2 regions of the Amycolatopsis granulosa genome follow, and region 1 is predicted to be linked to the other one. Evidence: riboswitches for the same ligand, from Rfam matches in the RefSeq annotation. Region 1 holds a riboswitch; the other holds the start of a gene.
The links. Region 1 has a riboswitch for ZMP and ZTP ahead of FHX45_RS18325 (serine hydroxymethyltransferase). Riboswitches for the same ligand answer to the same signal wherever they lie in the genome.

Region 2: another riboswitch for ZMP and ZTP. It lies ahead of FHX45_RS28445 (tetrahydrofolate dehydrogenase/cyclohydrolase catalytic domain-containing protein); the one in region 1 lies ahead of FHX45_RS18325 (serine hydroxymethyltransferase).

Annotation. Positions count from the first base shown of each region.
Region 1 covers NZ_JAANOV010000001.1:3,734,975-3,740,539, reverse strand. Annotated here, with positions in the region: gene dacB (D-alanyl-D-alanine carboxypeptidase/D-alanyl-D-alanine endopeptidase) at 1-1,115, opposite strand, end outside; gene FHX45_RS18330 (inorganic diphosphatase) at 1,280-1,798, shown strand; gene FHX45_RS18325 (serine hydroxymethyltransferase) at 1,876-3,144, opposite strand; ZMP/ZTP riboswitch at 3,162-3,247, opposite strand; gene FHX45_RS18320 (gamma carbonic anhydrase family protein) at 3,256-3,777, opposite strand; gene FHX45_RS18315 (TetR family transcriptional regulator) at 3,788-4,369, opposite strand; gene FHX45_RS18310 (Pr6Pr family membrane protein) at 4,486-5,151, shown strand; gene FHX45_RS18305 (TetR/AcrR family transcriptional regulator) at 5,212-5,565, shown strand, end outside.
Region 2 covers NZ_JAANOV010000001.1:3,935,443-3,941,007, forward strand. Annotated here, with positions in the region: partial or broken gene FHX45_RS28640 (TetR/AcrR family transcriptional regulator) at 97-198, opposite strand; gene FHX45_RS28165 (hypothetical protein) at 192-548, opposite strand; gene FHX45_RS19330 (MarR family transcriptional regulator) at 594-1,016, shown strand; gene FHX45_RS19335 (MFS transporter) at 1,250-2,530, shown strand; gene FHX45_RS19340 (hypothetical protein) at 2,484-3,470, opposite strand; ZMP/ZTP riboswitch at 3,533-3,614, shown strand; gene FHX45_RS28445 (tetrahydrofolate dehydrogenase/cyclohydrolase catalytic domain-containing protein) at 3,641-4,033, shown strand; gene FHX45_RS28450 (hypothetical protein) at 4,030-4,500, shown strand; gene FHX45_RS19350 (arylamine N-acetyltransferase family protein) at 4,547-5,335, opposite strand; gene FHX45_RS19355 (superoxide dismutase) at 5,436-5,565, opposite strand, start outside.

The sequences.
Region 1 (5,565 bases):
CACGGGAGAGCCAGCCGGTTGGAGACGTAGGGCGTGGCCAGCGCGACGCCCACCGCGACGACCAGCACCAGCACCAGCGCGCTGATCGCCAGTACCCGGCCACGGCGGCGCTTCGGCCCGGCCGGGGGTTGGGCCGGGAGCTGGGGCGGGAGTTTCTCCTCCCCGGTGGTCGCCTCGGCGGGATGGATCTCCCCGCTCGGCTCGATGCGCATCGGCTGCATGAGCGGGACCGCCGACGGCGGCATCGGCTGGGGGCGATCCGGCCGGCCGGGGGTGTTCTGCTGGCCGCCGGACCGGGCCCACTCCGGCTCGGCGGGCCCCTGCTCACCCTGGGTTCCGGGCCGCGGCCGGTCCTGCTGACCACCACCCGGCCCACCCTGGGCACCAGGCCACGACCGGTCCTGCTGACCCGCGCCCGGCTCACCCTCGGCGCCCGGCCGCGCCCACGCCCGCTCGGCGGGACCGTGCGCCCCCTGAACACCGGACTGCGGGCGGGACTGGTCCGGCTCGCCCCGGCCGCGCTGTCCCGGTGCGCCGTCCTGCTCGCCCTGCCGGCCCGAGGCCGGCTGGGCCACGCCCTGCGCACCGAGCCGCGCCGTGTCCGGTCCGCCACCACCCCGTTCACCCGGCGCGCCGAACTGGCCACCGTCGCGCTCGGCGTGCCCACGCGGACCCGGCTGCGGGCGGGACTGTTCCGGCTGGCCGTGCTGGGCGGACCGGCCCGAGCCCGGATCACCCGCGCCCTGCCCACCGGACCGCGCGCCGTCGTCCGGGCTGCCCGTGGCAGCTGATCGCGACTCGGACTGATCCGGCCCCGCGAGGCGGGGCCACCCGGCCCGGTGCGGGAGCTGCTGGGGTGCGGTCGGCTGCTCACCGGGGCGCTCGTCGCGCGGGACGCGGTGCGGGGCGGTCTCCTGCTCGGACGGCAGGCCGGCCGCCGCGTCCGTCCGGTCGTGCCGCTCCGGCGGGCCGGGGACGAACACCGTCGGGGACTCCGGCAGCGAAGCCGTGCCAGGCAAGGGCAGCTGGGCCGTCGCACCGCCGTCAGCGGGGTTCTCCTCCCGCGCGGCGTCGGTGTCCTCCGAAGGCCACTCGGGCTGGTCGTTGCTCGGCACGCACCCCTCCTCCTCACCGGCGACACGCCGCGGGCAGACTCACTGTTGTCAAGACGACATCAGTGCGACTTCCCAACGGCGCGTGGTCCACACTAGTGACGACAAGTTAGCGAAACCGTAAGCCGCCGGTATCGGCGGGAAAAGACGAGGTCAGCGAGGACGCCGTGGAGTTCGACGCCACGATCGAAATCCCCAAGGGGGAGCGCAACAAGTACGAGGTGGACCACAAGACCGGTCGCATCCGCCTGGACCGGACCCTGTTCACGGCCACCCAGTACCCGGCCGACTACGGCTTCATCGACGACACCCTGGGGCAGGACGGCGACCCGCTCGACGTGCTGGTGCTCGTCCAGGAGCCGACGTTCCCGGGCTGCCTGATCCGCTGCCGCGCGATCGGCATGTTCCGGATGACGGACGAGAAGGGACCGGACGACAAGGTCCTCGCGGTGCCGTCGGACGACCCGCGGCTGGAGCACCTGCGGGACATCCACCACCTGAACGAGTTCCACAAGCTCGAGATCGAGCACTTCTTCCAGGTCTACAAGGACCTGGAGCCGGCCAAGAGCGTCGAGGGCTCGCAGTGGGTCGGCCGCGCCGAGGCCGAGGCCGAGATCAAGCGCTCCTACCAGCGGGAGATCGACCGGCTCGCGAAGGAGGCCGCCGAGGGCGGCGAGCACCACTGAGTGCGGACGTGTGAAACGCCCCTTCCCCGCGCGGGGAAGGGGCGTTTCGTTCGGGTCGAGCTGCTCCCGGACCGGTGCTACGCGCGATAACCGGGGATCGGGTAGGCCGCGAGCAGGTCGCGCACCTCGCCGGCGATCCGGGTGATCGTCTCCTCGTCACCGGCCGCGGCCGCGGTGACGGTGCGGTCGATCCACTCCGCGATCTGCGGCTGGTGCTCCGGGGTGAGGCCGCGGGTGGTGATGGCCGCGGTGCCGAGCCGGATACCGGACGGGTCGAACGGCTTGCGCGGGTCGAACGGCACGGTGTTGTAGTTCAGCTCGATACCGGCGCGGTCGAGCGCCTGCGCGGCCGGCTTGCCGCCGATCTGCTTGCTGGTCAGGTCGACCAGCAGCAGGTGGTTGTCGGTGCCGCCGGACACCAGGTCGAAGCCGCGCTCGATCAGAGCCTGGGCCAGCGCCTTGGCGTTGGCGACGATGGCGTGCGCGTAGTCGCGGAAGCCGGGCTTGGCCGCCTCGCCCAGGGCCACCGCGATCGCGGCGGTGGTGTGGTTGTGCGGGCCGCCCTGCAGGCCGGGGAACACGGCCTTGTCGATGGCCTTGGCGTGCTCGGCGTCGGTCAGGATCATCGCGCCCCGGGGACCGCGCAGGGTCTTGTGCGTGGTCGTGGTGATGACCGGCGCGTGCCCCACCGGCGACGGGTGCGCACCGCCGGCGACCAGACCGGCGATGTGCGCGATGTCGGCCACCAGGACGGCACCGACCTCGTTGGCGATCTCGGCGAAGGCCGGGAAGTCGATGGTGCGCGGGATCGCCGTGCCGCCGGCGAAGATCAGCTTCGGCCGGTGCTCCAGCGCCAGCTCACGGACCTGGTCGAGGTCGACGCGGCCGGTTTCCTTCCGCACGCCGTAACGGACGGGGTTGAACCACTTGCCGGTGGCCGAGACCGACCAGCCGTGCGTGAGGTGGCCGCCGTCGGGCAGGGCCATGCCCATCACCGTGTCGCCGGGGCTGGCGAACGCCAGGTAGGCGGCCAGGTTGGCCGGCGAGCCCGAGTACGGCTGGACGTTGGCGTGGTCGACGCCGAAGAGCGCCTTGGCCCGTTCGATCGCGACCTGCTCGACCTGGTCGATGAACTGCTGGCCCTCGTAGTACCGCTTGCCCGCGTAGCCCTCGGAGTACTTGTTGGTCAGCACGGACCCGGTGGCCTCCAGGACCGCCTCGGACACGTAGTTCTCCGAGGCGATCAGGCGGATCTTCTCCGCCTGGCGGCGCGCTTCGTCCTCGACGAGTCCGGCGATCTGCGGGTCGGCCGCGGTGAGCGTGGGGATGGCTGGCTGGTGCGTCATCTTCCTACTCCTGACACTGGCTACACCCAGGCGCGCGGTGCCGGCCTCGTCGGTCGCTTCCCGGTGGTGCTCCACCTCTACGGCGCCAGTCGCATTTCGGTTGCGACCAGCTTAGTCGACGGGTGCGACACCGTCCGCGTGCCGCTTGGCCAGCTGCTGGTAGATCGCCGCGTTGTGCTCGATCCAGCCGCGGGCGGAGTCGCTCAGCGGCACGAACTTCTTCGCCGGGCTGCCCATCGCGATGACCTCGGGCGGCACCTGGGTGCCAGGTGTGACGGTGGACCCGGCGGCGATCAGCGTCCGTTCGCCGATGACCGACTGGTCCAGCACCGTGGAGCCGTTGCCGATCAGGGCCTGCTCACCGACCGTGCAGTCGTGCACCAGGCACATGTGGCCGACCGTCACGTTCCGGCCGATCTCGCACACGCCGGTGTTCACGTGGACGACCGAGTTGTCCTGGATGTTGGCGCCCTCACGCACGATGATCTTGCCGAAGTCGGCCCGCAGGACCGCGCCGTACCAGATCGAGACGTCCTTCTCGATCACGACGTCGCCGATCAGGGTCGCGGTGGGCGCGATCCAGGCGTCCGGGTGCACGGTGGGGCTGACGCCCTCGAAGGAAAACAATGGCATACCCGGAACCTTAGGGCAGGCAGAGCGACTCGATCTCCTCACGGAGGGTGCCGAACGGGCGTCGCCGGACGCGCTGCTGCACGACCGCGCCCAGCAGGTAGGACGTCAGCGCCCGGGCCCGGGCGCGCGGGTCGATCACGCCGACCCCGGCGAGGAGCTCGGTGAGCAGCTCGGTCACCGACCGCAGCATCGCCTCGATCGCCTCCGGGTGCTCGGCGCGGCTGACCGCGATCCAGTACTCGAACCAGAGGAACGCGGAGTCGGCCTCCTTGGCGAAGCTGTCGAGGTAGGACTCGAGGACGGCCCACAGTTTCTCCCGCGGGTCGTCGTGGTGGGCGGCGACCTCGCGCAGCTCGTCCAGGAAGGCGGTCACGTGCGCGGCCATCGCGCGGTCGACGAGCACGTCGATGTCGCTGAAGTAGTAGTGGATGGCGCTCTTGGTGAGCGGGCTCGCGTCGGCGATCGCCCGCGCCGTGCACCCGGCCAGCCCGTCCCGCGCGAGCACCTGCCGCGCGGCTTCGACGATCTGCTCCTGCTTGGCGAGCTGGTTCGGGGAGAGCCGCTCGCGCTGCCCGGGCGGGGTGACGGCCACTGCGATGTCCTCCTGGTGCTGGTGAGGACGCTGAGCCTACCGTTCAGGACTGGTGTCCCAATGAACCCCCGGCGTGGCTTCGGTGCGAGCGGTGCCCGGCCATTTACCGTCCCGGAATGAGGATCGCGCGCTGGTGGTTCGGGCTGCACGCCCTGGTTGTGCTGCTCGGTGTGGTCACGCAGCTGTTCGTCACGTCGGGGGTGATGGGCGGCCGGTACGACTCGGCGGCCGCGCGGGTGGCCAACGTCTTCGCCTACTTCACGATCCAGTCCAACCTGATCGTGGGCGCCACCAGCCTGCTGCTCGCGATCCGTCCACGGTGGACGTCCACCGCGTTCCGCACACTGCGGCTGGACGGCGTGCTCGCGATCGCGGTCACCGGGATCGTGTTCCACCTGGCGCTGGCCGGGTTGCAGGACCTCAGCGGGTGGGCCTGGGTCGCGGACTTCCTGCTGCACACCGCGTCCCCGCTGCTCGGCGTGCTCGGCTGGCTGCTGTTCGGGCCGCGTGGCGCCGTCACGCCGCGGATCATCGGGTGGTCGGTGGTCTACCCGATCGCGTGGCTGGCGTTCACCCTGGTCCGTGGCGCGATCGACGGCTTCTACCCGTACCCGTTCATCGACGTGACGGCGCTCGGTTACCCGCGGGTCGCGGTGAACTGCCTGGTGATCGCGGCGCTCTTCCTCGCGCTGGCGACCGGCGCGATGCTGCTCGACCGGTTGCTGGCGCGCCACCTCGGCCACCCGGACGAGCCGGCGGCCGCGCATCCCCCGCGGTTGTAGGCCGTTGACGCCGTGCCCACTCGGATGTTGTGAACATCGGAATGTGTAGAGTATCCGGTGATGCCTTCAGGGGAGGAGCTGCGGATGGTCCGGCTGACCCGTGCGCAACAGCAGGAACGCACCCGTGCGTCGGTGCTGGCGGCCGCCGAGGAGGAGTTCGGCGAGCACGGTTACGCCCTGGCGAAAGTCGACCGGATCGCCGAGCGGGCCGAGCTGACCCGCGGCGCCGTGTACTCGAATTTCCCGAGCAAACGGGCCCTGTACCTGGCAGTGCTGATCGAGCTGGTCGAGAGGTCGGCCGGAACCGGACCGCAGGTGCCGCCGGCGTCGCCGGGGGAGGCACTGGCCGCGTTCGCCCGCGCCTGGCTCGAGCGGCTGCCGCTGACCGGTGACACAGCCGCGGGCGGGCGCCTG
Region 2 (5,565 bases), 200 kb from region 1:
AGCCGCTCGACGGCGGCGGTGACGAGCTCGTCGCGCTCGGCAGCGGAGAAGACGTCGGGGCAGGGTGAGCTGCTCGACGATCAGCCAGTTGAGGGTGAGGATCAGCAGCCGCACCGCCGTCGCGTCGCCGGGCAGGCCGGACGACGCGTGGTGGGCCACGTTGGCCTCGACGTCCGCGCGCACGCGTTCGGTCAGCACCTCCCGCAGCCGGGGCGGCGGGTGGCTTCCAGGCGTAGTTCCAGCAGTTCCAGGTAGCCGCTGCGGAACGCGCTGATCCGTCCCACCAGCTCGCGCATCAGCTTGGTGCAGGTCTCCCGGTCGGGCTTGGCCGACAGGTGCCGGGCGATCGTCGCGTCGTCGGGCTGGAGCCGTTCGTAGACCCGCTCCCCGGCCTGGTAGAGCAGGTCGTCGCGATTGGCGCCGGTGCCGGGATTCCGGTGGTCGCCGGGAAGTTCGATCCCACCCCGTTCGAGGTCACCGACCGCCGGTCGTTCGGCAACGGGGTGGTGGTCACCTGGTTCGCCCGGCGGTAGTGCGATCGAATTCACCCGGCAGCGTGCTCGATCGTGAGGTATGCTAACTATGTGTCCGATGTGCGGGAGCCTGCCCTCGCGAGCCGGTTGCGGCTCGCGGTGGTGCGGCTCAACCGCAAACTCCGGGCGCAGCGCACCGGCGAGAACGTCTCGCTGACCCAGCTGGCCGCACTGTCCACACTGCACAAGTGCGGCCCGCTCACGCCGGGCAAGCTGGCGGCCAAGGAGGGTGTCCAGCCGCCGTCGATGACGCGGGTCATCGCGGCGCTGGAGGACTTCGGTTTCGTCGAGCGGAGTCCGCATCCCACCGACGGCCGCCAGTCGATCGTCGCCCTCACCGAGCGGGGGCGCGCGTTCGTGGGGGAAACGATTCTGGTGCGCGAAGCCTGGCTGGACCGGAAGCTGACCGAACTGAGCGGCGAAGAGCGGGCAGTCCTCGCTCGCGCCGCCGAGATCATCGACAGAATGGCGGGGAACGAATAACGGTGCGGGCCAACACGGGTACTGACAGAGAGTCCGATCAGACGACCACAGCTACCCGAGGCCAGGCACCTCCCGCCAGGAGCACTCCGGCGGACCGGGCCTGCACCGCGCCCGCGGGCCGGGTGCGGAGCCGCGTCACGGGGCAGCCGCCGACCGCGCAGGCCGAGGGGGCCGCCGAGCAGGCGGCCGGCGCGGCGACCGAGCCGGAGACGAAGCCCGAGCCGAAGGCGAGCATGTTCGCCTCCCTGGCGGTGCGCAACTACCGGCTGTTCTTCTCCGGCCAGGTGATCTCCAACATCGGCACCTGGATGCAGCGCATCGCGCAGGACTGGCTCGTCTTCCAGCTGTCCGGGAACAACCCGGTGGCCCTCGGGATCGCCGTGGCGCTCCAGTTCCTGCCGACCCTGATGCTGTCCCTGTGGGCCGGCGTCCTGGCCGACCGCGTGGACAAGCGCAAGCTGTGCATCGCGATCCAGAGCGGCATCGCGGTGCAGGCGCTGGCTCTCGGGCTGCTCGACGTGGCCGGTGTGGTCACCCTCTGGCAGGTCTACCTGCTGTGCTTCGTGCTGGGCATCTTCAGCTCGCTGGACGTGCCGGCCCGTCAGTCCTTCGTCGCGGAGATGGTGGGGCGCAAGCAGATCAGCAACGCCGTCGCGCTGAACTCGTCGGTGTTCAACATGGCCCGCATCGTCGGGCCCGCCCTCGCCGGTTTCGGGATCACCTGGGTCGGCACCGGCTGGATGTTCCTGGCCAACGCGGTCAGCACGCTCGCGGTCGTCACCGGCCTGCTGCTGATGAACCCGGACCAGCTGTTCCGCGGGCCGGCCGTCGCGCGCGCCAAGGGGCAGCTGCGTGAGGGCCTGGCCTACGTGCGCGGCCGCGCGGACCTGGTGTCGCTGATGGTGCTGGTGTTCTTCGTCAGCACGTTCGGCATCACGTTCTTCACCTCGCTCGCGATCATCGCCGGCAACGTGTTCGGCACCCAGGCCGACGGCTACGGCCTGTTGTCCACGCTGATCGCGGTGGGCACGTTCACCGGTTCGCTCATGGCCGCCCGCCGCGGCGCCCGCGGAAAGCCGAGCGTGCGGCTGCTGCTGGTCGCCGCGTTCAGCCTGGGCGCCGTCGAGTTCGTCGCCGGGTTCATGCCGACCTACCTGGCCTTCGGCCTCGCGTTGATCCCGCTGGGGTTCGCCACCATCACGTTCCTCAACACGGCCAACTCGCTCGTGCAGACCTCGGTCAGCCCGGAGATGCGCGGCCGGGTCATGGGCCTGTACGTGCTGGTGCTGATCGGCGGCAACCCGATCGGCGGTCCGATGGTGGGGTGGATGGCCGAGACCTTCGGCGGCCGCTCCCCGTTCCTGATCGGCGGCGTGATCTCCGCGGTCACGGCGGTGGCCTGCGCGGTCGTCCTGGTCCGCCGGGGCGGGATGACCCGGCCGGTCCAGCTCGCCGGCCTGCGGGTGCTCAGCGGCCGAGGAGGGCCGGCAGCACGGACCCGGCAAGTGCGCTGAGGTCCCGGCCCGTTCCGGTGAAGACCAGTTCCTCGGTCTCGTCGTCGGCGATCTTCACCGCGACCAGGTCGCTGGTGATCAGCGCCGGACGCCCGGCGAGCGTGTCCGGGTAGGCGCGCGGGGTGACGTCGTCGTTCAGCACGGCCTGCACCGTGCGGACCGTGCAGCGGCCGTCGAACTTCGGCTTCGCCGCGGACGGGCTGGTGCCCATCGCCTTCGCGAGCTCGGTGCACAGCTGCCACGACACCACCGGCCAGGGCGCACCGCGGATGCCGTAGCCGGGGACGGGCTCGGTCACCTGCATGGCGATCGTGCCGTCGCGGCTCCGCGCGGGCAGGCCGGGACCGGGTGCCATGGTCGCGTCGAGCACGTCCCGCGCGATGGAGACCGCCAGGTCGTCGAGCGCGAGGTCGGGCCGGGTGACGGCGGACCGCGTGATGTCGACGCGCAGGTACGGGTGCACCCGGCCGCTGGGCGGCTCGTCGACCAGGTGCGCGTTGAGCCGCGCGTTGACGGTGCCGCTGGACTCGACCTCGGCGGCGTGCCCGGACACCGTGACCGCCTGCGGCGCGCTCAGCGTGGCCGGCGCGTTGTCGAGCCGCACGCCGACGTCGAGGCTCCCGGTGACGAGGTGGCAGCCGTTGCCCCGGACCTCCCGCAGCGTCGTGCCGCCGAGCAACGCCTGCCAGTGCCGGTCGGACAGGGCCTGGCAGAGCACGTGAGCGGAGCTGTCCCCGGGCATCGCGACGAGCATCTCGCCGGACGGCATCGGCACGCGGTGCGGCAGCTCGCCGTCCCTGGTGGGCCAGACGGTGGGCAGTCCGGGCGCGGGTGGTGGAGCTGCGGTGCCCCGCGCCCACAGGTAGCCGGCCGCGCCGGCCACGGAGGCGATGGACAGCAGCACGCCGAGCACGATCGCGATCACTGTCGACGTCTTCACGGCCGAAACGCTATCCGGTGGCTTTCCTGGCTCGACCGGTGATCCACGCCGGGCCGCTAGGCTGGGTCTCGCACGACTGGCGTCGGGTGGGTGAACCACCAGGGAGTGCAGGTCGAGAAGGCATCGCCCGCCTGGGTGCCCCGCAGTCCACGATGGATGCGGAGCACTCCATGGTCGCCCGGCTCCTGGACGGCGCATCGGTCGCCGCCACCCTGCTCGACGAGACCGCCGCACGCGTCCGTGCGCTGTCCCGTCCGCCGCTGCTCGCCACGGTCCTCGTCGGCGACGACCCGGCGTCGCACACCTACGGCCGGATGAAGCGCAACCGCTGCGCCCACGTCGGCATCTCCTCGCGCAGCGTCGAGCGTCCGGCGAGCACCACGACCGCCGAACTGGTCGGCCGCGTGGCCGAGCTGTCCGCCGATCCCGGCGTCGACGGGATCCTGCTGCAGCACCCCGTGCCGCGGCACATCGACGAACGGGCGGGCTTCGAGGCGATCGCGCCCGCCAAGGACGTGGACGGCGTGACGATCGCACAGCTTCGCCGCCATGGCGCTCGGTGAGCCGGGCTTCCACTCGTGCATTCCCGGGCGGGATCCTGCGCCTGCTCGACGCCTACCGGGTACCGCTGACGGGACAGCGGGTCGTGGTGGTCGGCCGCAGCCCCATCCCCGGCAAGCCGCTCGGCATGCTCCTGCTCGGGCGGGACGCCACCGTCACCTACTGCCACTCGAAGACGTCCGGGCTGGACGAGGTGGTCCGCGCGGCCGACATCGTCGTGGCCGCGGCCGGGCGTCCCGAGCTGATCCGCGCGCAGTGGATCAAGCGGGGCGCGGTGGTGGTGGACGCGGGCTACCACCCGGGCAAGGTCGGTGACGTCGAGTTCGCGGCGGCGGCCGAGCGTGCCTCGCTGATCACCCCGGTGCCCGGCGGGGTGTGGGCCGATGACGATCGCCGTGCTGCTGGCGCAGACCACCGACGCCGCGGCTGCCACGATCGGATGAGCGGACCCGCTTGCGAGCCGCAGTGAAGTTAGGCTAACCTAATGCTTGTCCGCTTCGTGGTGGGAGCGGCAGTCAGTTCGGGAACGGGCGAGGCCCCGGTGCCGGGAACGATCCGGGCACCGGGGCCTCGTTCACGTCGATCCCGAAGTGCGCCCGGTAGGCCTCGACCTTCTCCGCGGCGGTCAGGTCCCGCTCGGCCCGCTCGCCGTCCACCGTCTCGATCAACTGGTCGCCGGCCAGGGTGATCCGGCCGGACGGCGTCGCGATCGTGCACACCACGTTCTGCGTGAAGTGCGAGTCCGGCGAGGTGGCCTGCCACCAGCAGGTCGGGCCGAAGTCGGCGAGCTCGCGTGGCCGCTGCTCCAGCCGGTACGCGGGCTCGCCGTTCATCCGGATCTCCAGGTCGCCGCCCGGCACGTCCAGCACCAGGAACTCACCCTCGCGATCGGCTTGCGGCTCGCACCCCGCCAGCCGCAGCGGGTGGCGGGCGAAGCGGCCGAAGCCGACATCGGCCAGCCACGGCTCGTCCAGGTCGACGCGCAGCGCCAGGTGGTCGAACGGCGCGCCCCACCGCCCGCCGCCGTGCACGCGAGCGCTCAGCAGGGTGACCCGGAACCCCAGCTCGCGCAGCAACGCGGCGAACAAGCCGTTCAGCTCGTAGCAGAAGCCGCCCCGGTGCCGCCGCACGATCTTGTCGAACAACGCGTCCTCGTCCAGCACGATTCGCTCAGGCAGGTGAACGCTGAGGTTCTCGAACGGCACCGCCAGCTGATGAGCCTCGTGCAGGTCCCGCAGCGTCTCCGCGGTCGGGGCGGCCGGTTGTCGGGCGCCGATCCGGGCCAAGTACGCGTCCACATCCATGCCGCCAGCCTGCATCCTCCACTGTGGTCGAGGTCAAGCGGCAAAAAGGAAGGGCCCTGTCCGCGCGGGCGCGCGGAAGGACCCTTCGGACGGTCGTGCTCTAGAGCAGCAGGCCGTTGCCGCCGGAAACGGCGTTGTCGAAGCGCTTGCTGATCTCCGCCCAGTTGTAGACGTTCCACAGCGCCTTGACGTAGTCCGCCTTGACGTTCTTGTAGTCGAGGTAGAAGGCG